DNA from 2 places in the Paenibacillus sp. P2(2022) genome. Region 1 is predicted to be linked to the other one. Evidence: riboswitches for the same ligand, from Rfam matches in the RefSeq annotation. Region 1 holds a riboswitch; the other holds the start of a gene.
What was found. A riboswitch is a leader RNA that binds a small molecule or an ion and turns the genes downstream of it on or off. The one in region 1 is predicted to bind FMN.
Positions count from the first base shown of each region.

Region 2: another riboswitch for FMN. It lies ahead of MMB75_RS07495 (DMT family transporter); the one in region 1 lies ahead of ribE (riboflavin synthase).

Region 1 covers NZ_JAKWFI010000001.1:944,263-954,849, forward strand. Annotated here, with positions in the region: gene MMB75_RS04040 (thiamine pyrophosphate-dependent enzyme) at 1-1,978, shown strand, start outside; gene MMB75_RS04045 (IDEAL domain-containing protein) at 2,198-2,665, shown strand; FMN riboswitch at 2,734-2,906, shown strand; gene ribE (riboflavin synthase) at 3,237-3,902, shown strand; gene ribB (3,4-dihydroxy-2-butanone-4-phosphate synthase) at 3,977-4,660, shown strand; gene ribH (6,7-dimethyl-8-ribityllumazine synthase) at 4,690-5,154, shown strand; gene MMB75_RS04065 (segregation and condensation protein A) at 5,328-6,122, shown strand; gene scpB (SMC-Scp complex subunit ScpB) at 6,091-6,699, shown strand; gene MMB75_RS04075 (DUF2953 domain-containing protein) at 6,842-7,555, shown strand; gene ytfJ (GerW family sporulation protein) at 7,654-8,142, shown strand; gene MMB75_RS04085 (protein-glutamine gamma-glutamyltransferase) at 8,233-8,955, opposite strand; gene MMB75_RS04090 (D-alanyl-D-alanine carboxypeptidase family protein) at 9,169-10,431, shown strand; gene MMB75_RS04095 (nucleoside recognition domain-containing protein) at 10,495-10,587, shown strand, end outside.
Region 2 covers NZ_JAKWFI010000002.1:69,633-80,219, forward strand. Annotated here, with positions in the region: gene MMB75_RS07470 (glycine betaine ABC transporter substrate-binding protein) at 1-883, opposite strand, end outside; gene MMB75_RS07475 (quaternary amine ABC transporter ATP-binding protein) at 858-2,081, opposite strand; gene MMB75_RS07480 (GbsR/MarR family transcriptional regulator) at 2,596-3,159, shown strand; gene MMB75_RS07485 (carboxylesterase/lipase family protein) at 3,312-4,793, shown strand; gene MMB75_RS07490 (methyl-accepting chemotaxis protein) at 4,933-6,963, opposite strand; gene MMB75_RS07495 (DMT family transporter) at 7,190-8,137, opposite strand; FMN riboswitch at 8,309-8,453, opposite strand; gene MMB75_RS07500 (ABC transporter permease) at 8,578-9,270, opposite strand; gene MMB75_RS07505 (ABC transporter ATP-binding protein) at 9,263-10,186, opposite strand; gene MMB75_RS07510 (sensor histidine kinase) at 10,289-10,587, opposite strand, start outside.

The DNA.
Region 1 (10,587 bases):
GTTGCCTGTTCAGTCAGGTACCCGTTTCCCTATGGTTATGAACCTGGTGACAAGAGCTGTCAGTGGTCCCTTGGATATTCGGGGGGATCATTCGGACCTGTATTATGGTTTGAATACAGGCTGGGTCATTTTGACGGCAAGTACGCCGCAGGCTGTGTATGATATGAACATCATAGCCCTGAAAATCGCAGAGCATAGCGATGTACGGTTGCCTGTAATGGTCGCATACGACGGTTTTTATACATCTCATCAAAAACGTAAAGTGCAATATTTTGCCGATGCAGAGACCGTGCGCGATTTTGTAGGCCCCAATCCGAACCTGAATTATCCGAATATTACGGATTTTGATCATCCTGTCACTGTGGGTGCGCATATGAACGGTGATGACCTGACGAATAATCACGTTCAACTGTCCGAAGCGTTGAAGCTTTCAGAAGGAGTATATGAGCAGGTAGCAGCAGAATATGCTGCTTTATCCGGTCGGGAATATCCGATTTTGGACCTGTATCATATGGAGGATGCTGAGGTTGCGGTATTTCTGCTGAATTCGGCGGCTGAATCGGCCAAGGATGTGGCGGATCAACTCCGTGCGCGTGGCATTAAAGCTGGTGTGATTCGTCCGAATATTATCCGGCCGTTCCCAGCCGCACAACTGCGGGAGGCGTTGCGCCATGTCAAGGCGTTGTTGGTGGGTGAACGTGCAGATTCGTACGGATCAGATGGCGGTAATTTGACCCACGAAATTAAGGCGGCGTTGCAGGAGGACCCACTGAATCAAACCCTCGTATTGAGTCGTATCTTTGGCTTGGGAGGAAAGGATTTTTATGCGGAAGATGCAGAGGCGTTCTTCCAGCTTGCGATTGAGGCGGCAGAGGCTGGACGAGCGGAGAAGCCCTTTGATTATTACGGGATTAATCCGGGTTCAGCGGACAAGGTGATGCCGCAAGTCATGCAGCCACCACGTGGCAATGCATACCGTACGGGTCTGATTCAGGTTACGCCGGACGAGGCAACCGGGAAGCTCAAAGTCAAGGTACCACCTCTGCGTTCGTTAACAACCAAACCACGCCGTCTTACTCCGGGTCATGGGGCTTGTCCTGGTTGTGGAGCCTTGTCTGCACTAGAACTGTTTTTTAAAGGGATTGAAGGCGACATTGTTGTACTGTTCCAGACTGGCTGCGTATATGTGGTGACGACAGGGTACCCATACACATCACACAAGCAACCGATGATCCATAATCTTTTTCAAAACGGGGCCGCTACCCTTTCAGGAGCGCTGGAAGCTTACATGGAGATGAAGCGACGTAATGAAATTGAGATGTCGGATGATCCGACCTTTATCATGATCAGTGGTGACGGCGGGATGGATATTGGTATGGGTTCTGCGATTGGTGCGGCTCTGCGTAACCATAAACTGATCATGCTGGAATATGATAACGAGGGATACATGAATACAGGCTCTCAGCAATCGTACTCCACTCCAATGGGGCATATGACGAGTACGTCGGGTGTAGGGAAAATGCAAAAAGGGAAACAAGGGCATCATAAGGATACTGTGCAAATTATGGCCGCCTGTAACATCCCGTATGCCTTTACAGCAGCCGAAAGTCATCCGCAGGATATGCTGCGCAAAGCCGCCAAGGCTCAATGGTACGCCAACAACGTGGGTACGGCATATGGTAAAATTCTGTGCGCCTGCCCACTCAACTGGAAATCCGAAGACAGATTGGGTACTAGCATCGTGGGCGCCGCAGTCGAGTCTTGCTTCTTTCCTTTGTACGAAATCGAGCAAGGGAGCACGACGATTACGTACAATCCGGAAGACAAGGGAAAACGGATTCCAGCCGCAGAATGGCTAAAATTAATGGGTAAAACGAAGCATCTTCTCAAAGAGGAAGCAACGCTGGCTACCTTTGAGCAGGAAATTGAGCGTCGCTGGACTATCCTGAAAAAGAAACATGAAATTTCGGAGTTGTAATTCTGTTTTTTGCATAATAATTGTGTAACATTGTTAGCCGCTGTTTCGGTACCGGTTCGATTGAGATTCCTAGCGCTTGCTGCGCCAGGAATCTTTTTTTGCGTTTATGGGTTGAAGCATAAAAAAACAGGTAATGATTTCCGATATAGGAGTGGAGGCCTATAGAAGGTATGTTATAAAGTCTTCTTCTGAATTTTAAGATGCAATGAGGTGCAGGTAATGATTAAGCTGAACACAGTTGAAATAATTGAAATTATAAAGAAGCAAATCCCCAAGGTTATGAACATCACGCCAGTGGAACTCAAGTTTACGGATGATTTTGGACGGGCATCGCTGGCGGCAACAGAACACAAATTCACGCTGACGAACCAGCATTATTCTGCCAAGGTGATGGATTGCGTGTTAGAAACACAAGTGCGCCCTATTTTAATGTGTGAAATTATTTATTTTCTAAAATGCGAGTTTATTGATGGGCATGTGGATGTAAGACTGGATTATGAAGCATGTTCTGAGGGAGAGCGAGGACCTGTTGCTTCAGCTGTCATTACCTTTGATCATGATACGCAGCTTGGAGTCGACGAACTGAACGATCTGATTGACCTGGCGCTTCATATGAATGATAAAACCTGGTTTGAGGAACTCTCCACTCAATATGTCAAAAGCAAAGCAGGAGCTTCGATTAGATAACTTGCTTTTTTTAGAAGTCGGTGCTAATATACGTAACAAGTTTAATGTTAATTCAATTAAATAAGAGCAAGATCCTTCGGGGCGGGGCGAAATTCCCCACCGGCGGTGATGACATGTTTGTGAATCGCTTCTGAGAACACAGCATGGCTTAGTCCGTGACCCGGATGCTGAACAATCAGCAGAAGGTGGACCTGGTGCAATTCCGGGACCGACAGTATAGTCTGGATGGGAGAAGGATACGAAGCGCATGTGCATGACGTGACATGTGCCAATTTTTAGCATACGTAAAAGTACGTACGGCTTATTTCGTTGTAGGACAGCATCGGACGACAGCTTTTATTAAGCTTTCTTTTCGATAGTGTTCTGAGCGTAATTGGCTGTATTGTCATCATGCTTTCTGTTGGCAGACCTATGATTTCATGTCATTTTAATACATGTATGAACTGCGCTTGTATACTACATATGTGACTCTCATCACCCCCATGACGGATTGAATCCTGACTGGGGGTTATTTGCGCTTACAGCTGATGAATTAGGGATAAACTGAAATGTAGTGGAAAGGAGTGAAAGCATGTTTACCGGATTGGTCGAGGAAGTGGGTCGCATTCAAAGTATTTCCAAAAGTGGTGAAGCGATGGTGCTGGGTATTTCGGGTTCTGTGGTATTGGACGATTTGAAAATAGGCGACAGTGTCTCGGTGAATGGTGTTTGCCTGACGGCAATACAGATTGGTACTAAAGATTTTAAGGTTGATGTGATGCCTGAGACTTTTCGCAGCAGTAATCTAAGGGAACTCAGATCCGGCAGTCGAGTCAATTTGGAGCGGGCGATGGCGGCGAGTGGAAGATTCGGAGGACATATCGTACAGGGACATGTGGACGGGACGGGTACGATTCGCGGAGTGACATCAGAGCAGAATGCGGTAGTGTTCGAAGTTGAGCCTTCTGATCCAGCATTATTTAAATATGTTCTTCTCAAAGGGTCAATTACAATTGATGGTATCAGCCTCACAGTTGCGCAGCGGACGAGAAATAGCTTTGCTGTATCAATTATCCCCCACACCTTAGCCGAAACGGCCTTACAAGCCAAACGTGAGGGAGATACCGTGAATATTGAATGCGATATATTGGGCAAATATGTGGAGCAACTTTTACATTACAGAGGTTCAGCGTCGATGGAGAGAGCCGATCAAGCCCCACTTAGTTTGGACTATTTGGCGAAACACGGCTTTGCCTGATACAGCCTGTTACAGAATAATAGAAAAATTGGTTCAGGAGCATTCGTGACACAAGACATAAGGAGGAGAGGGTTATGGATAGAGGCATCCAAACAAGTGCAACGACAAACATCATGGAGCAGGATGAGTTGCACCATGACGAAGAGATTCGATTGGATTCCATCGAAGAAGCATTGGAGGATTTAAAGAACGGCAAAGTCGTTATTGTAGTGGATGATGAACAGCGGGAAAATGAAGGCGACTTTATCGCTTTGGCTGAAAAAGCATCGCCCGAGGTGATCAATTTCATGATTACAGAAGGTCGCGGATTGGTCTGTGTGCCGATCACACAGCACCGAGCCAAGGCATTGGAATTGCATCCTATGGTAGAGCAAAACACAGATTTTCACGGTACCGCCTTTACGGTATCGGTAGATCATATGAAGACAACAACGGGGATTTCAGCGGCCGAGCGCTCTTTGACTGTTCGTGCCTTAGCCGACGAAGGAATCACGGGAAGCGATTTTCGCAAACCTGGTCACATGTTCCCGCTAATTGCTCGCGATGGTGGGGTCTTGCAGCGTGCCGGTCATACTGAAGCGGCTGTCGATCTGGCCCGACTCAGTGGCTTTAAGCCTGCCGGGGTCATTTGCGAAATTATAAAGGAAGATGGTTCGATGGCCCGCTTACCTGATTTGGTCGTGATCGCCAAGCGACATCAATTGAAGCTGATTAGCATTCAGCATTTAATCGACTACCGTCGTCGTTTGTCATTGTAAATAATTTTAAAAAAGAGAGGTTGATAAGCATGGCACGTTTTCTGGAAGGTAATCTCGTATCGAATGGTTTGAAGTATGGTATTGTGGTGGGCAGATTTAATGAATTTATTACAAGCAAATTGTTGAGCGGTGCACTTGATGCACTTCAACGACATGGTGCACAGGAAGGTGAAATTGATGTAGCGTGGGTGCCGGGTGCATTTGAAATATCGCTTATTGCACAAAAAATGGCCGCAAGTGGAAAGTATGATGCTGTCATTACGCTTGGCACGGTTATCCGTGGTTCTACTTCACACTATGATATCGTCTGCAATGAAGTGGCCAAGGGTGTGGCGGCAAGCAGTCTGAAAACGGGTGTCCCTATTATTTTTGGTGTAGTGACTACGGAAAATATTGAGCAGGCCATAGAACGGGCAGGTACAAAGGCTGGTAATAAAGGTTGGGATTCTGCGCTGGCTGCGATTGAAATGGCCAATCTCGGTAAGCAGTTCTAATGATATAAATGGCTGAAAGAACGGCATAAACTGCAAAGTGGAAAAGGGATTAGATTGTTAAGCAAGGCGATGACGTATATACTACAGAAAGAGGGATTGATAACGTAGAGCATAAGTGCTAATGGGGAAAGGTATTGTTGAATGATGATTGGAGTAAGGCAGGGGGAAGCACATTGACAGTCGTAAATTACAAGCTGGAAACATTCGAGGGTCCGCTGGATCTACTGTTGCATCTGATTGATAAAGCCGAGATCGACATTCAGGATATCCCGATTAGCGATATTACTGATCAGTACATGGCTTTTTTGCACAGTATGCAGGAGCTGGAGCTGGACATTACAAGCGAGTTTCTAGTGATGGCGGCGACGCTCTTATCCATTAAGAGTAAATTGTTGCTTCCCAAGCCACCTGTGATGGAATATGACGATTTGGATTTTTATGAAGAAGAAGACTATGATCCACGTGAGGAACTGGTTCGCAAGCTGGTGGAGTATCGTAAATACAAAGGGATTGCTCGCCATCTGAGCGAACGGGAGTGGGAACGTAGTCTGATTTATGGCAAGGAGCCGGAAGATTTGAGCGCATTCCTGCCAACCGAACCCGCAAATCCGGTGCATGGGCTGCATGCGAGCGATTTGGTCGCGGCCTTTCAGCGTGCATTGCGCAAAGCTGAACGACGTACGACGGTAACCCGTGTTCATCGGGACGAAATTTCAGTCAAGGACCGTATCCGGCAAGTTATCGGGGCGTTAGAGAAGGTGGGGAATGGAGGACGGCTGCTGTTCTCCAAGCTGATGCATGAGGATATGTATCGGCATGAGGTGGTTGTAACCTTTTTGGCTATCCTTGAATTGATGAAAATGAAGCAAATCTTCTGTTATCAGGAGAAGCTTTTCGATGATATTGTAATGGAGTGGAGAGGGGATTTACGGGTTAATGGATTATCTGAAGCTGAAATCAATTATTGAGGGGCTGCTGTTTCTCGCGGGAGAGGAAGGGTTGTCCACCAAGCAGATCGCCGACATTGTAGAACAGCAGCAAGAGCTGGTTGAAAAGTGTCTGGAGGATATGAAACAGGATATGGAGCAAGGAGGAAGAGGCCTGCAGCTTGTCCGTATTGCTGGTCATTATCAGCTTGCAACTTTATCCGAACATGCACCTTATTTTGAAAAGCTCGCCTACTCTCCGGCACGTGCCTCATTGTCTCAAGCTGCTTTGGAGACACTGGCCATTGTGGCCTACCGCCAGCCCATTACAAGAGTTGAAATCGAAGAGATTCGAGGTGTCAAATCCGAGCGGGCCATACATACACTGGTCAACAAGGAGCTCATTGAAGAGAAAGGTCGAGCTGAGGCCATCGGACGACCAATATTGTATGGAACGACGAAATCATTCTTGGATTATTTCGGTCTAGGTTCGCTCGAAGATCTACCGCAACCGGAGCAGTTCGAGGATTCAGACAATTTAGAAGAAGAGACACAGCTATTGTTCGAGCGTCTGGAGAGCAGCCAGCCTGCGGAGAACGATTCGGATCTGGAATCCTAAGTTCATAAAATTCAAAAGACAGCCAGTCCTTACGTCATTGAGGGCTGGCTGTTTAGCATTTTAAGATGCATGATTTTCCGCTGAAAGGTCATACTATTTTTGCCATGATATTCTATAGCAAAAGGGTAGGGAGGACTCGCCAGTGTGGAAATGGATCAGTATCGCCATCATCATCGTTATATTCATTGTACTGGCTATTCTGCTCTCTCGTATTCGATTGAAGCTGGAAATTGCCAAGCATGACAATGATGATCGGGCGCATCTAGAGATCAGATTTCTATACGGCTTGATCAAAATGGATTACGATATTCCAGCCATTCTCATCACAGGTTTGAAAAAAGGGCTTCTCTATCGGCTTGACCGCAATAAAAATATACATAAAACGGATGCTTCTGTGGATAGCGGAAATATTGATACCGAAAAAATCAAGCAATTTATACATGATATACGGGTTTTGCTCAAGGGTACACAATCCTTACAGCGATGGCTGAGACATACATTGGCCCATGTAACAGTGTCGAAAATGGAGTGGTCTACCAATATTAGTCTGGCTGACGCAGCTTATACAGCGACCTCAACTGGTATGTTGTGGGGATTAAAAACGACCTTGATCGGTTTTGCCTCCAGCATTGTGCGCATGGAATGTACCCCAAAGGTGTTTGTGGTGCCTTATTGGGTGGACCGGCTACGTTTTACTACCATCTTGAATTGTGAAGCAAAAATATCGTTCGGTTATTTAATCTTTTCCATGCTCAGATTAGCTTTCCGCATATGGCGCGTTCCGGGAGGCATAGAGGCATGGAAGCGGGTTATTTCCAAAGCTCCTGAGAATCATCAAGCCAACAGTAAAGAATAAACAGTGTAGAGGATTGACATACATATTTCCTGAACCTTTGCGCACAATAGCGAAAGAAAAGCAGTCTACGCTTGAGATAAGCAGAGGAGGAATAAAACATGTCAGATCATCCGATTCAAGGGCTCATGCAAACCGCGATGGAGAACATCAAGGCCATGGTAGACGTCAATACGATTGTGGGAGACGCAGTGGAAACACCCGATGGTTCCGTTATTTTGCCAATCAGTAAGGTAGGATTTGGCTTCGCAGCCGGCGGAAGTGATTTTAACGTAGATGAAGAGTCGCTTCATACTTCCTCATCGGGTAATCATAGTGGGAAGGAAGTACATCCTTTTGGTGGCGGTAGCGGTGGTGGTGTATCTATTCATCCCATTGCCTTTCTAGTTGTCGGCAAACAGGGAGCACAAATCGTTCCGTTGGACAATCAAACGCATCTGTTTGAGAAAATCATCGACTCCACACCATACCTGATCGATAAGGTTCAGTCTATCTTCCAGAATTCAGGCAGCAACATGCAGACTCCACCTCCACAGGTACCTGCAAATGCTAATACGGATCAAAGTCAATCTGGACCGGCTTACTTGTAAAAGTTATTGAAATTAAAAGTGTTCTCTTAAGAAGGTATCCCCAAGCCGAGCGCGGCCTAGGAATACCTTCTTTTTAGTATGCACTCGACCCTATTCCTGAATATACTGCCTTCCGCCAATGACAGCATGTATACAGTGACTGAATTCTTGGTAATAAAATGTATTCACTGATAGTTCATTTTCTCGGTTTTCTTCGGGTGCGAACTGTGATAGGTAAACGAAGTCTGGGTAGATCACTTCATTTGTCAAATAAGCAGATACCGTGGCATCGGGGCGACGATGTTGATTAAGAGAATCAATAATACCTTGAGCCGGCAAGATGCCAATCCCATGGCCATAGAATGAATCTTCCTTCAATTTGACGACATTTTCTCCCTTCCATTCCAATGAGTCGGACGACACATCTGGATTGTTGAAATACAGGATGTCCCCAGGTACTGCTTTATGGCTGCCTTGCTGTTGTATAAGCCTGAGATCACTGTCATAGTGCCAATCATACAACAGCATATCTGCAAAAATCTGATTAAACTCACTTTCCAGAATGGAATCCAGTACTCCTTTGTACAACACAATAACCATTGCTGTTGCACATTCAAAAGCGTATTGTTGACCGTTTATAAAGATATCTCTGATCCCCTGCGCGGGAGTAACACCTGCTTTGATCCGAAAACCGCCTTTTTCTGTTAACTCCCAAAATTGCGGGTTGCAACGCGCGGTAGCAAAAGTGGCAAAGGATACACCACTTTGATGTAATGCTTGTGCGGACTCTACAATCCGCGATCTTAAAATCATTTCAAACTGTAATCGCTGCATGTTGTAACCCCCCCTCGATTTCATATTTAACGTTAGTAACTAATATTATATGTGTTCAGGATTGCAAGTTGCTTGGTTAACGTAGAAAGAAAGCAAAACAGGAGCGGCTAATGACTGTCCTGTATAAGGAATTTTCTGTTATAAAGGTGGACATACTTTGAACAGCTTGGACATAGAATGGTACAAGACTTGCTCAAAACCGGAGGAATCCAAATGTTTAAAAAAAAACAACATATCCATGCGGACCACATCCATTATAAGAATAAGGCACGCGCATTTGTTTTGCCGCTAGCGCTTATGCTTATTTTGTCATTGCCGCTTACATTGCTGAGTCCACAGCCTGTTCTGGGAGCAATGAGAACAGAAGCAACACCGCCCACGTTAGGAACTCATGCCCAGGCTGCTTCTTTAATTGATGTCACTTCAGGACGGATCATATATTCAGCCGAAGGTGACCGGGAGCTCCGTATAGCTAGCCTAACCAAAATTATGACCGCGATCGTAGCCATTGAACATGGACGCTTGCAGGACCGAGTAAAGGTGAGTTCAACGGCGTATGCCAAAGAAGGCTCCTCGCTTTTTCTGCAAATGGGTGAACAAATGACGCTGGAAAATATGCTGTATGGCTTAATGCTCCGTTCTGGTAATGATGCAGCTTCTGCCATTGCCGAGCATGTGGGTGGAACAGAAGAGGGATTTGTCCATTTAATGAATGACAAGGCGGTTCAGCTTGGGCTAAACCATACACATTTTGCTAATCCTCATGGGCTGGATGCCGACGGACATTATTCCTCAGCCAACGATATGGCCCGGCTCACCGCTTATGCGCTGCATAATCCAACTTTTGCCCGTATCGTAAAAACAGAACTGAAAAAAGCACCGAACCCCAACGATTCCTGGGACTACTCATGGCATAATAAAAACAAAATGCTGCGGCTGTATGAGGGAGCTGACGGTGTAAAAACAGGCTTCACTAAAAAAGCGTTTCGCTGTCTAGTCAGCTCGGCCACACGTGAGGGGCGTCAGCTGGCTGCTGTTACCTTGAATGACGGGGACGATTGGAATGATCATGCCCGTATGCTTGATTACGGCTTCCGCTATTATCCTCTCATTCCGATTACGGACAAGCAGCAGCCTATTGAGGGTTACCCCCTCTTGACAGGTGCGAGTTTTTCTTATCCTTTACATGAGGGTGAGAAGACTCAATTGCACAAAAGACTGGTATTGTTTAAAAATTCCGCTTCGGTAGATAGAGCTGACGTGTCTTTTGGTTTACGAGGACGGATCGAATTTTTACTGGAAGGTAAATTGATCGGTTCCGTTCCTGTATATGAAAAAGGTAGTAAGCTGCCTGCTCAAACTATTGTGCAGCCACAGCAGGAGGCTCCGACTGCACAAGTTCCTGCAAACCATACTCAACAACGAGGTTGGACGAGCAAATGGAATGAAATTCTAGAAAATCTGTTCGGAGCATAAGGCAAGTAGGCTTGATGCTACAAAGCTGCGGTGTCACATCATTGGGAAAAGGGGGAATCAGTCATGATTCATCTCATATGGGTGGCTTTGATTTGTATAGGATTTGTATTTGCAGCCGCACAGGGAAATATAGAGGTGGTGACGAAGGCAGCTTTT
Region 2 (10,587 bases), on a different contig from region 1:
CTGTAACTGCAGAGGTGATCCATACTTTTTGCTTGCTGGATACACGACTTTTGCTTTTTTTTGTCGGTTTGAACAGGTTTTGTGTAAAGCGGTCAAGTACAATAGCCAGAACGACCACAGCCAAGCCGGCTTCAAAGCCTTTACCAATTTGCAGCTGGGTCACAGCACGATACACAACCGCACCGATACCTTCCGCACCGATCATGGAAGCAATAACAACCATGGACAGTGACAGCATAATCGTCTGATTAATACCAGCCATTAAGGTAGGCAATGCCAGTGGCAGCTGTACTTTAAACAGCTTTTGCGCCGATGTTGAACCAAAAGCATCAGAAGCTTCAATCAGTTCATCCGATACTTGCATAATCCCCAGGTTGGTCATGCGAATGGTTGGGGGAATCGCAAAGATTACAGAGGCGATAACACCTGGTACAACACCCAAGCTGAAAAAGGTAACCGCCGGGAGCAAGTACACGAACGCAGGCATCGTCTGCATAAAATCAAGTAAAGGCGTGATAATGCGTGATGCTGATTTACTGTATGCACACCAGATTCCGATCGGAATCCCGATAACAATGGATACAAGCGCAGATGTGATGACCAGTCCGAGCGTGTTCATCGTTTCACTCCAATAGCCGAGATTATCAATCAGCAGGAAGCCGATGACAGTGAACAGTGTAAGCTGCACCCGCCCGATCATAAAGGCGATAATCCCGATGATCACGATGAACACCAGAGGGTGCGGAAGCATGAACAAGCCAGAGAAAAAGCCTACTACCGCTTCAATTACCGAAGAAATAACATTAAACAATCCAGCCAGATGAATACCCATCCAGTCTACAATGGATTGAATCCACTCAGCGATTGGCAGTTTCGGTATCATGGGCATTCACCTCCTTTGTAGTAGGTACATCTCCACTTAGTGCACCCAGTAAAGCTCCACGGACGATAACGCCCAGCAATTTCTGCTTGTCATCGACGACAGCCAGTGGCACCTTGGACGAGCTTGTAATTTCAAACAAATCATTAATGACAGTTTCAGCAGGAACCTGCGGTCCGTCCGTGATCAAAATATCTTCAATCTTCAAATTGTTGCGCAGTGCATGGACAGCATCCTCGGCATTAATAACACCCAGTAGCTTTTTAGTGCGGTCAATGACGAATAGATTGGAAATCCCACGCTCCCGCATCAATTCCAGAGCTACACGTGGACCGCGGTCCATAGTGATGGTTTCTGGACGAAGCATGACATGAGCAGCCGTCAACACTTTGGACAGATCCACATCCTCGACGAAGCGGGCTACATAAGAGTTAGCTGGTTGGATCATAATTTCTTCCGGTGTACCAATTTGTACGACCACTCCGTCCCGCATCAATGCAATCCGGTCACCAATCCGCAGCGCTTCATCCAGATCATGGGTGATAAAGACAATCGTTTTCTTCATTTTATCTTGAAGCTCCAGCAGCTCATCTTGCATGTCACGGCGAATGAGAGGGTCCAATGCGCTGAATGCTTCATCCATCAGGAGAACTTCAGGGTCATTTGCCAACGCTCGTGCCAACCCGACACGCTGCTGCATACCGCCACTCAACTCATCGGGCATTTTATCGCCCCAGTTTTTAAGACCAACCAGTTCCAGCGCTGTTTGTGCCTTTTCCTGGCGTTGTGCTTTATCTACCTTTTGAATTTCAAGACCGTATTCTACATTTTCCAATACAGTCCGATGTGGGAACAGGGCGAACTTTTGAAAAACCATGCTGATGGTTTTACGACGAACCTCGCGGAGTTGTTCTTTGTTCATCTTACGGAGATCTTTGCCGTGGACCAGAATTTCACCGGAGGTAGGCTCAATCAAGCGATTTAGCATTCGCACCAAAGTGGACTTGCCGCTACCTGATAACCCCATAATTACGAAAATTTCACCTTGCTTAATTTGCATGTTGGCCTTGTTAACACCAACAGTAATCTGTTTTTCTTTGGCCAGCTTTTCTTTGCCCCAGCCTTGCTCCAGGAGCGGAACACCTTGCTCTGCGTGAGGACCAAAGAGTTTGCTGACATTTTTGACTTCCAAAATCGTCATACATACACCTCTTCTTTCTATACTTTGCTTGGTATTAACCCCATGTTGCATGATGGATTGAGTATAAAAATCATAATTCTGTACATCCTGAACGGTTAATGACAAAATTAATTGTAACAGAAGCATTGCTTACATTTCAAACAAAAAAACTGTTCGTAAAGTACGTACAGAAAAAACTGTACAAACTTTCCTTCGATATGCTCCTTCGTTCTTTAGAATGCTCAAACATTCGGAACTTTACAACCGATAGTGCTTTTTTTAAAATAGACAATGAAATATGACCATAACAAAAAGATTTATGTATATCCATAATTTTAAAAGTTTACTATCATTAGCAATTTTGCGAATTATGATTTTGAACGATCATGCTGTTGTAATATAGACAGAAGCTTTGCTTTTGAAACATTTCATTCAGTATTGAAAGATTTCATATATTGCGTCAAAGCTAATCCTTTACGGGTAAGTCGTTCATACTAGGTTGTGCAAAATGCTCTAAAATTAGGAGGTTGCAAGCATGAGCTTGTACCAGTTAGGTGATGAGCAGCAGGCGTCGCTGCAAAAAATTCGCAAACGTGTCATAGAAGCTATAGGTAAAAACATGGACCTATATGGGATCACTCTGTCTGCGGGGCATTTGTACGGTTTGCTTTTTTTTGCGGATAAACCGATGACGCTGGATGAGATGGGCCGTGAAATGGAAATGAGCAAAACGAGCATGAGTACAGGAGTTCGAACGTTGTTGGATCTGAAAATGGTGAACAAGGTATGGAGCAAAGGCTCACGCAAGGACTTGTATGAAGTCGAGTATGACTGGTATCAAACCTTTACTGACTTCTTCGCTATTAAATGGAGAAAAGCAGTAGAAACAAATTTACTCGTACTGCGCAAAGCCATTGAGGAACTGGACAAATTGATGGCACAGGGTGAAGAATACGAGGAATTTAAGACCATTCTTCAGCAAGACCGTATGAAAATGAAGCAGGCCGTGGCTTATTACAAGTGGCTAGACCGATTGATTGATTCGATGGAAAGCGAAGAAATTTACAAGCTGATTCCGAAAGAAGAGGTTCGGGATTAAGCAAGATCCACTCATTCTGTCTACAAAATGCCGGAGCGCAAAAGCGCTTCCGGTATTTTTTGGTTTGGTCCTGCGCAAAGGGTATAATAGAGATATGTAAAGATTGATAGTATACCGTTATGTTGAACATACAAAATAAAGGAGGGTTCATGATGGAGAGTAATACAGTACATACTCGTCTAGGTCAATTACGTGGAGAAACGGGGAATGGATATCATGTGTGGAAAGGTATTCCATATGCGCAGCCTCCTGTTGGAAAACTTCGTTTTCACGGACCACAGCCTTTGGAGCCTTGGGAGGGTGTACGGGCTGCGACGAGTTTCGGACCCATCTGTCCGCAACCCATGCCCTCCGCTGAAAGTATGACCGGAAATCTGGTGGAACCGCCGCAGCAGTCCGAGGATTGCTTGTATCTGAACATTTGGACACCGGCTTCGAAGGCTCCTGAGAAGGGACGTCCGGTGCTGGTGTGGATTCATGGCGGTGCCTTTGTCACCGGGTCTGGGATTATACCTTTATATGACGGGGAACGCATGGCGAAGAATGGCAATGTTGTTGTAGTTACGATCAACTATCGGTTAGGACCGTTAGGATTTTTGCATTTGACTCCAAAGGGGAATGGGCTGACCTCAAATGCCGGACTGTTGGATCAAATCGCTGCGCTGGAATGGGTTCGGGATCATATTTCTGCCTTTGGCGGCAACCCGGACGAAGTAACGGTGTTCGGTGAATCGGCAGGCGCGATGAGTATTGCCGCTCTATTGGCGATGCCAGCCGCTGAGGGGCTGTTCCAGCGTGCAATTTTGCAAAGTGGAGCATCGCAGGTGTTGCCAGCTGCACAGGCTGAGCAAGTGGCGGCTGTGTATTTGCAGCAACTGGGTGTGGATGCTCAGCATCCTGAGCGATTGTTTACGCTGCCGACAGATGCGTTGATGCTCGCTATGGCCAAAACACATGAAGTCATCGGACCTGGGATGGCGATGATTTATCAACCCGTTGTAGACGGGGTGACCTTGCCGGATCTACCCCTGTCGGCAATCGCCCAAGGTTCAGCAAAACAGGTATCTGTTATGATTGGAACGAACTTGCATGAAGGGAACTATTTTATCCGCAAAGAATCCCATCTGATGAACAAGCTAACAGCACGTCAGGCATTGGAAATGATGACAGGTATGTCCGACATTGGCGACCTGATAGAACCTTTTCCAGTTACCATTGAGGGACAGGCACAAATGTTGACCGATCTCATTTTTTGGCGTCCCGCGTTGGCTCTTGCCGCTGAACAGTCGGTGTATGCATCGGTATGGATGTACCGTTTTGATTGGACACTGCCGGGCCATCCTACCTTTGGACAAGCGGTTCACGGTGCAGAAATTGCTTTTGTTTTCGATAATCTGAAGCTGCTGGATAAGCTGGGATTAGAGATTCAACCTTCGATGGAGAAGCTTGCTCATGATATGCAGCAGGCATGGGTTGCTTTTGCACGGGATGGGGAGCCTATGCTACCTGAGCGAGCATGGCCGATGTACGACAGGCAACAGCGAGCTACAGCCATTTTTCATCAGGATATTATGGTGGAACATGATCCAGAAGGGGATAGACGCCGCCAGCTAACGGGGCAGATGAGCATATAGGTAAGTACGAGGCATCGTCTAAAGGAATCAACGAAAAAGCCTTCGCCCGTATTTTGTATGCGGGCGAAGGCTTTTGTTACTAAACAGATGCAGTGCTGTTGAGCTTTCGTTGGTGAAATTTCAATAATAGCTGTGGAAGCTAAATCTTAAATCGCTTAACAAGCTCTTGCAGGTCCTGTGCCATGTTGGACAACTCCTGTGAGGAAGAGGCGATTTCCTCCATGGCTGCCATTTGCTCTTGAGCGGCAGCAGAGGTTGTCTGCGAACTGTCCGCCGAATTGCGGGATAGGCTTGCCAAATGGGTGACAGTGGCGGAAACTTCCTCTGTACTGGCAGAGATTTGTTCAGCAGCAGCGGACACACTTTGAATTTGTTCCACGATATGAGAAGTAGAGCGTTCAATATTCGTAAAAGCACCTTCTGCATCTTGGCTGATTCGTAATCCTTCACCTACCTGATTACGAACATTACCGTTCATCGTGGCGGTAGAGCGCTGAATCAAATCGAGCATTTGCGTAATGATCTGACTGATGGAATCGGCGCTTTCCTTGGACTGTTCCGACAGCTTGCGTACCTCTATAGCGACTACAGCAAATCCGCGCCCAGCTTCGCCTGCTCTGGAGGCTTCAATAGATGCGTTCAGGGACAATAAGTTAGTTTGCTTGGCAATGGCAGCTATAGCCGCATTCATTTGCTTCGCATCGTCCGAGAGCTGTGATAGCTCATCCATCAGGCTAGCCGTTTGGCTTACAGCTTCCAAAATGCGGTCCATTTGTGTCCGCACATGACTGATCATTTGACTACCTTGAGCTACGTCCTGCTCGGTTTGTCCTGCTGAATCCACGATGGAGCTTGCCGATTCGGCAATCGTGCTGACACCCTTCGCCATTTCTTCAACAGCATTGGCGGTTTGCTCGGATGCCTCGGCGCTGGTCGCTGCATTTTCCGCGGATTCCATAACTGTTTCCGCTACATGTTGCACGGACTCCGTCGTTTGCTCTGTGCTCTCCTTGATTATCAGGGAAGAGGAAGCAAGACGGGAGGAGGTTTGGTTGACTTCGGAGACCATTGAATGCAAGGAATGCGTCATCTGGTCAAAATTCTGTGCCAGCTCGCCGAACTCGTCTTTTCTAGACAGATTAACACGTTCGGTCAGATTTCCATCACGGACGATCCGTGTGCCTGCTTGCAGCTTTTTGAGTGGGATCAGGAATGAGCGGACCATAAGCACTATGATGATCGCAGCGGCCAGTATGGAAATAACAATTACAATCAGGCTTTGCTTCAGAATCGGTTGGGCTGCATCACTGTAATCCTCCAGATCCGATAGTGCAACAATGTTCCAGCCGGTGAGAGGGTCCTTAAGTGTAAAGGCCAGTACGTCCCGATTCATAAATTGAATTTGCGACACAGAAGGAGTATCATTTTCACCGGTTGCCGCCACTTCGGGAAGGCCCTCCATGGTGTCAGCTGGTTTTTTGCCTGTCTTAGTAAAGGCTGTCCCTGTCCCGGATACAACTTTATGATCAGAATCAACAATGATGAGTCCTCCGCGTTCACCTATCTTCACAGACTGTAGACTTTCACCCATCTTGTCCAGATTCAAAGCCAATGCAACAGCTCCTTCACCGTCCTTGAGCGTTGCCGATACATTAACTACTAAGTTCCCTGTCGTAACGCTGGCAACTGGAACACCGACGAATACCTTGCCCTTATGTAGCATTGCGTTTTTGTACCATTTTCTCTCCCTAGGATCATAATCAGCCTCCTTTTTTATCGGCGAACGGATATATTGTCCTTCCGTATTGCCAAGGAGCGCGGCATCTAACTCAGGATGAGCTTTGACGATGACGTCCAACTTTTTCTGAAGGGCTTCTTGGTTGGAACCAATGGAATCAGATTCGATCTCACTGGTAAGCACGTCTACGTCTTTTATAATCGGTGCCACATACTGATTAACATTGCTTCGGATCAGATACAGATTCGTGTTTACGGAAGCAGCCATCTGCTGACTGAGCTGTGTCGTGGCCCCCTGGTAAGAAAAGTATCCAATAAGTACGCTTGGAATCAATAACACAGCCAAAAAAGATATTATTAATTTTGTCCTCATTAAATAAAACTGCCTGAGAAACCTGTTCCACCACGGAACTGTTTGTTTTGCTTTAGTCATCGTTTTTTCTCCTCTGTGTCAGATGATCACTACATAGTTTTATTCGACATAAATCGACTAATTTTATAGATGTAATCTTTAAAAACGAGGAATAGTACACTTTTTTTGAGAAAATAGGTCTTAGGAACTAATGTTAATATGAATATGAATACATAAAAAGCCAAATCAGAGATACAAAAGCATCTTCACGATTTGGCTTGGATGAGCATGAAAGAAGATTAAGCTATTAATTTTTCTGCTGACGAGAAATCATAAAGAGTGTAATCCAGATCAGCATAAAACCAGTCAATTGCGCTACGGTAACGATTTGCTGGAAAGCGATCCAGTTAATTACGACACCAACCATGGGGAAGCTCAATTCTGCCATCGTAGCATAAGAAGCTTTGGTTGTACTTAAGCCTTTGTAATACAGTAATAAACTGAGAAGACCCGGAAGCAATGCTTGCAGCAGCAAGTTGATAATTACAGCTGCGCCCGCCCATGTACCTGTAGGCATATTCCACGGAGCATGCTCCACCGAGGTGAGAACAATGAGCAGAGGGAGCGCCACCATGAAGCGGAGGGAGGTTACTGTCTCATATTTCATCGAACGAAGCAAGTAGCTACCCATAACGGTCGAACCGCCCCACAGAACCGCTGCACCTAGTGCGAGCAGACTACCAATGTGAACAAAATCATGAACATGCCCAAAGGGAAGCGACCAACCGAAGGTTAGAAGATACGTTCCGAACAGAGCGATGACAATTAATATTCCAAAATGACGCGGTAGCATTTCCTTCAATATAACGCGGGCCAAAATAATAGCAACCAAAGGCTGAAGCTTCTGGAGCAAAAGAACTGCATTCAGATCACCGTTGCTGAGTGCCATGGTGAAAATCACACTGGCCAGTGCCGAGCCGCCCCACGAGACGAACAAAATAGCGAAAACCTGACGAAATCGTATCGTTTTGAGCTCCTCGCGATGCTTCCACAGCATCGGCGTCAGAGCGATAAAGAGCAGCACATGCTCCATCAGTACGATTTGTGCTGAGGTAAATGACTTTAACAAAATAATACGAAACAGCGGGTCTGCACCCCACAAGGCCGCTCCGATCGCGACTAGCCAAAAACCGCTTTTCATGTGGGAGCTACGATCAAAACCTTTGGATGATAGTACAGTTGATGATTGACTCATACTTATTTAGCTCCTTGCGAATACAGGACCGGTGGCACAAAAACCCCCGTCCATGGCGAAAGCCATGCAAGACGGGGGTTGATCAAATAAACTTGCCGTTTGATACAAGTTAAATGAAGTTACTGCAAAAACTATAGCGCAGCATTCATTCACTTTGCGGCATGTTCATACTTCGATCTTCTTCCATCCGGACTTTACCGTCGGCTTTGGCATCTCACCAAATCAGTCCGTATCCTGTTGCCAGATACAGAGTCGCGGGCTTAGCTCCATGAGCCATACCGCCGGTTGGGAATCTCACCCTACCCCGAAGATCCTTATTCCGTTTTTTAATTTCTCCTATAGGATATACCTGTTTTAGAATGAAGTCCAGTGAAAAATGTGTGTATATCTAACAAGGATTTTCATCTTTTTTTGAAAGCGTTTCACTAAAATCTATATTACTAAGCAATATCCTTATACTCAATGCGCCGAATTGCCGCATAAGCCACAATCATTCCCAGCACAGAGAAGCTGATTTGCACAGGGGCAATGGAGCTAAGTGTAGCGCCGTTATTATTGGAGAAAAGCAAGGCTACAACCAGAATCGAGGTCACAATAGTCGTGGGTACTGAGTATCTTCGCATTCCCATATACAGCGGAACCAATCCCATAAAGCTGGCGGCCACGGCATTGATTAGCGTCCGCGCGGATTGTTCGGCCAGTATGGAAAGAGTAAGCTTATCCGGTACAATCATGACAAACTGGTTGAGCAAATGAATCGCAGCCGTAATGATGATTTCCGATATAACAACAGACAAGAACGTAAACAGCAGCACAATCAAGAGTTTGGCGATCATCAGCTTTTGACGATGAATCGGATACATGAACAAGATTGTAATCGATTTGGACTTAAATTCTCCTACGATAAAACGGCATAGCAGAACGGAGGCAAATACAATAAATGTGGCTCTCACCATATTGTCCATGAGATCAAGAAGCTGAGCGTACTGTGTAAATTCGGGTACTCCTTCATTTTGGCTGTCCAGCGCAATAATACAGAGCAACCCTAAAATACAGGCGTTGGCGATCAGTGCTGAACGGATATAACCCGCCAGATGAAGCTTTTTCATCTCCAACTGTATTAATCTAAGCATGGGGCTCACCTCCATGTAACAGACGTAAAAAGTAGTCTTCCAGCGTACTGCTTTTCTGATGAATGGAATCGACTTCTACATCATTTAAAATGAGCGTTTTCGTAATTTGCTTCTGCGGTACACTCAGATCGTAAATACGTATACTCTGTTCATTGAGTACCTTTATATTATTCAGACTCAGATGATGGGAGAGGACGTAGGCCGCTTTTTTACAATCGTTGGTCGTAAATTCGATGTATTCTGTATTGGTATCCCGTACCTGTTCCATCGAAACTTCCTCAATCAGCTGTCCGTGATTAATCACGCCTATTGTATCCGCAATCTGCTCTATTTCCGCTAAAATATGACTGGATACGAGCAGCGTCATCCCATATTCCTTGCATAGCATGTGGAATAACTGCCGAATTTCCTTAATTCCCACTGGGTCCAGACCATTAATTGGTTCATCCAAAATGAGTAGCTCTGGCTTGGTCGCAATGGCCCGGGCAATCCCGAGACGCTGTTTCATTCCTAGTGAAAAGTCTTTTACCGGCTTGTCACCCGCATTCCGCAAGTTCACTAATTCTAGCGCATCCCGGACAGCCTGTTTATTATAATAGCCCATGTATTCACAATGAAGTTCGAGATTTTGATGAGCCGTCAGTCTATCATAAAAAATCGGGTATTCAATAATTGAACCCATCCGTCCGAGCAGATGATAAGACTTTGGCGTTAGCTTTTCACCGAACAGTTCAATCTCACCCGATGTCGGCTTGAGCAGGTTGGTAATCATTTTCATGATCGTTGTCTTGCCCGCCCCATTGGGACCGAGAAAGCCATAGGTTTCCCCCTTGCGCACATTCATACTGACCCCTGCTATAATTTCATTGCCCTTCATGGCTTTGGTCAGATGATGTGTACGTACTATGTAAGTCATGGGTGTTCTCCCTTCGTATACTGTTGATAATTCAAGAATACAGGGCGAAATGTTCATTTTTCTTTCGTAATTATTACAAATTTATTAAGTTGAGCAGTTCGCTTAATAATTGATCTTCTTCAAGGTAAAAGAGAAGACGGTCCGCTCATAAGGTTTGCTGGTCAATTGTATCTCTCCGTTCATGCATTCAACCAGGCGCTTGGCAATCGTAAGGCCCAGCCCACTGCCCTGTACCGCCTTATTGCGGGAATCCTCAAGTGTGTACATGCGTTCAAAAACCTTATCCTGCTCCGGCTCCTGTATGCCTTTTCCACGATCCCACACCTCTACGCGTACCGTATCTTGCTGTTCTGACAGCGCCAGGCCAAGCGTTTGGCCCTCTGTCCCGTAGCGAATGGCAT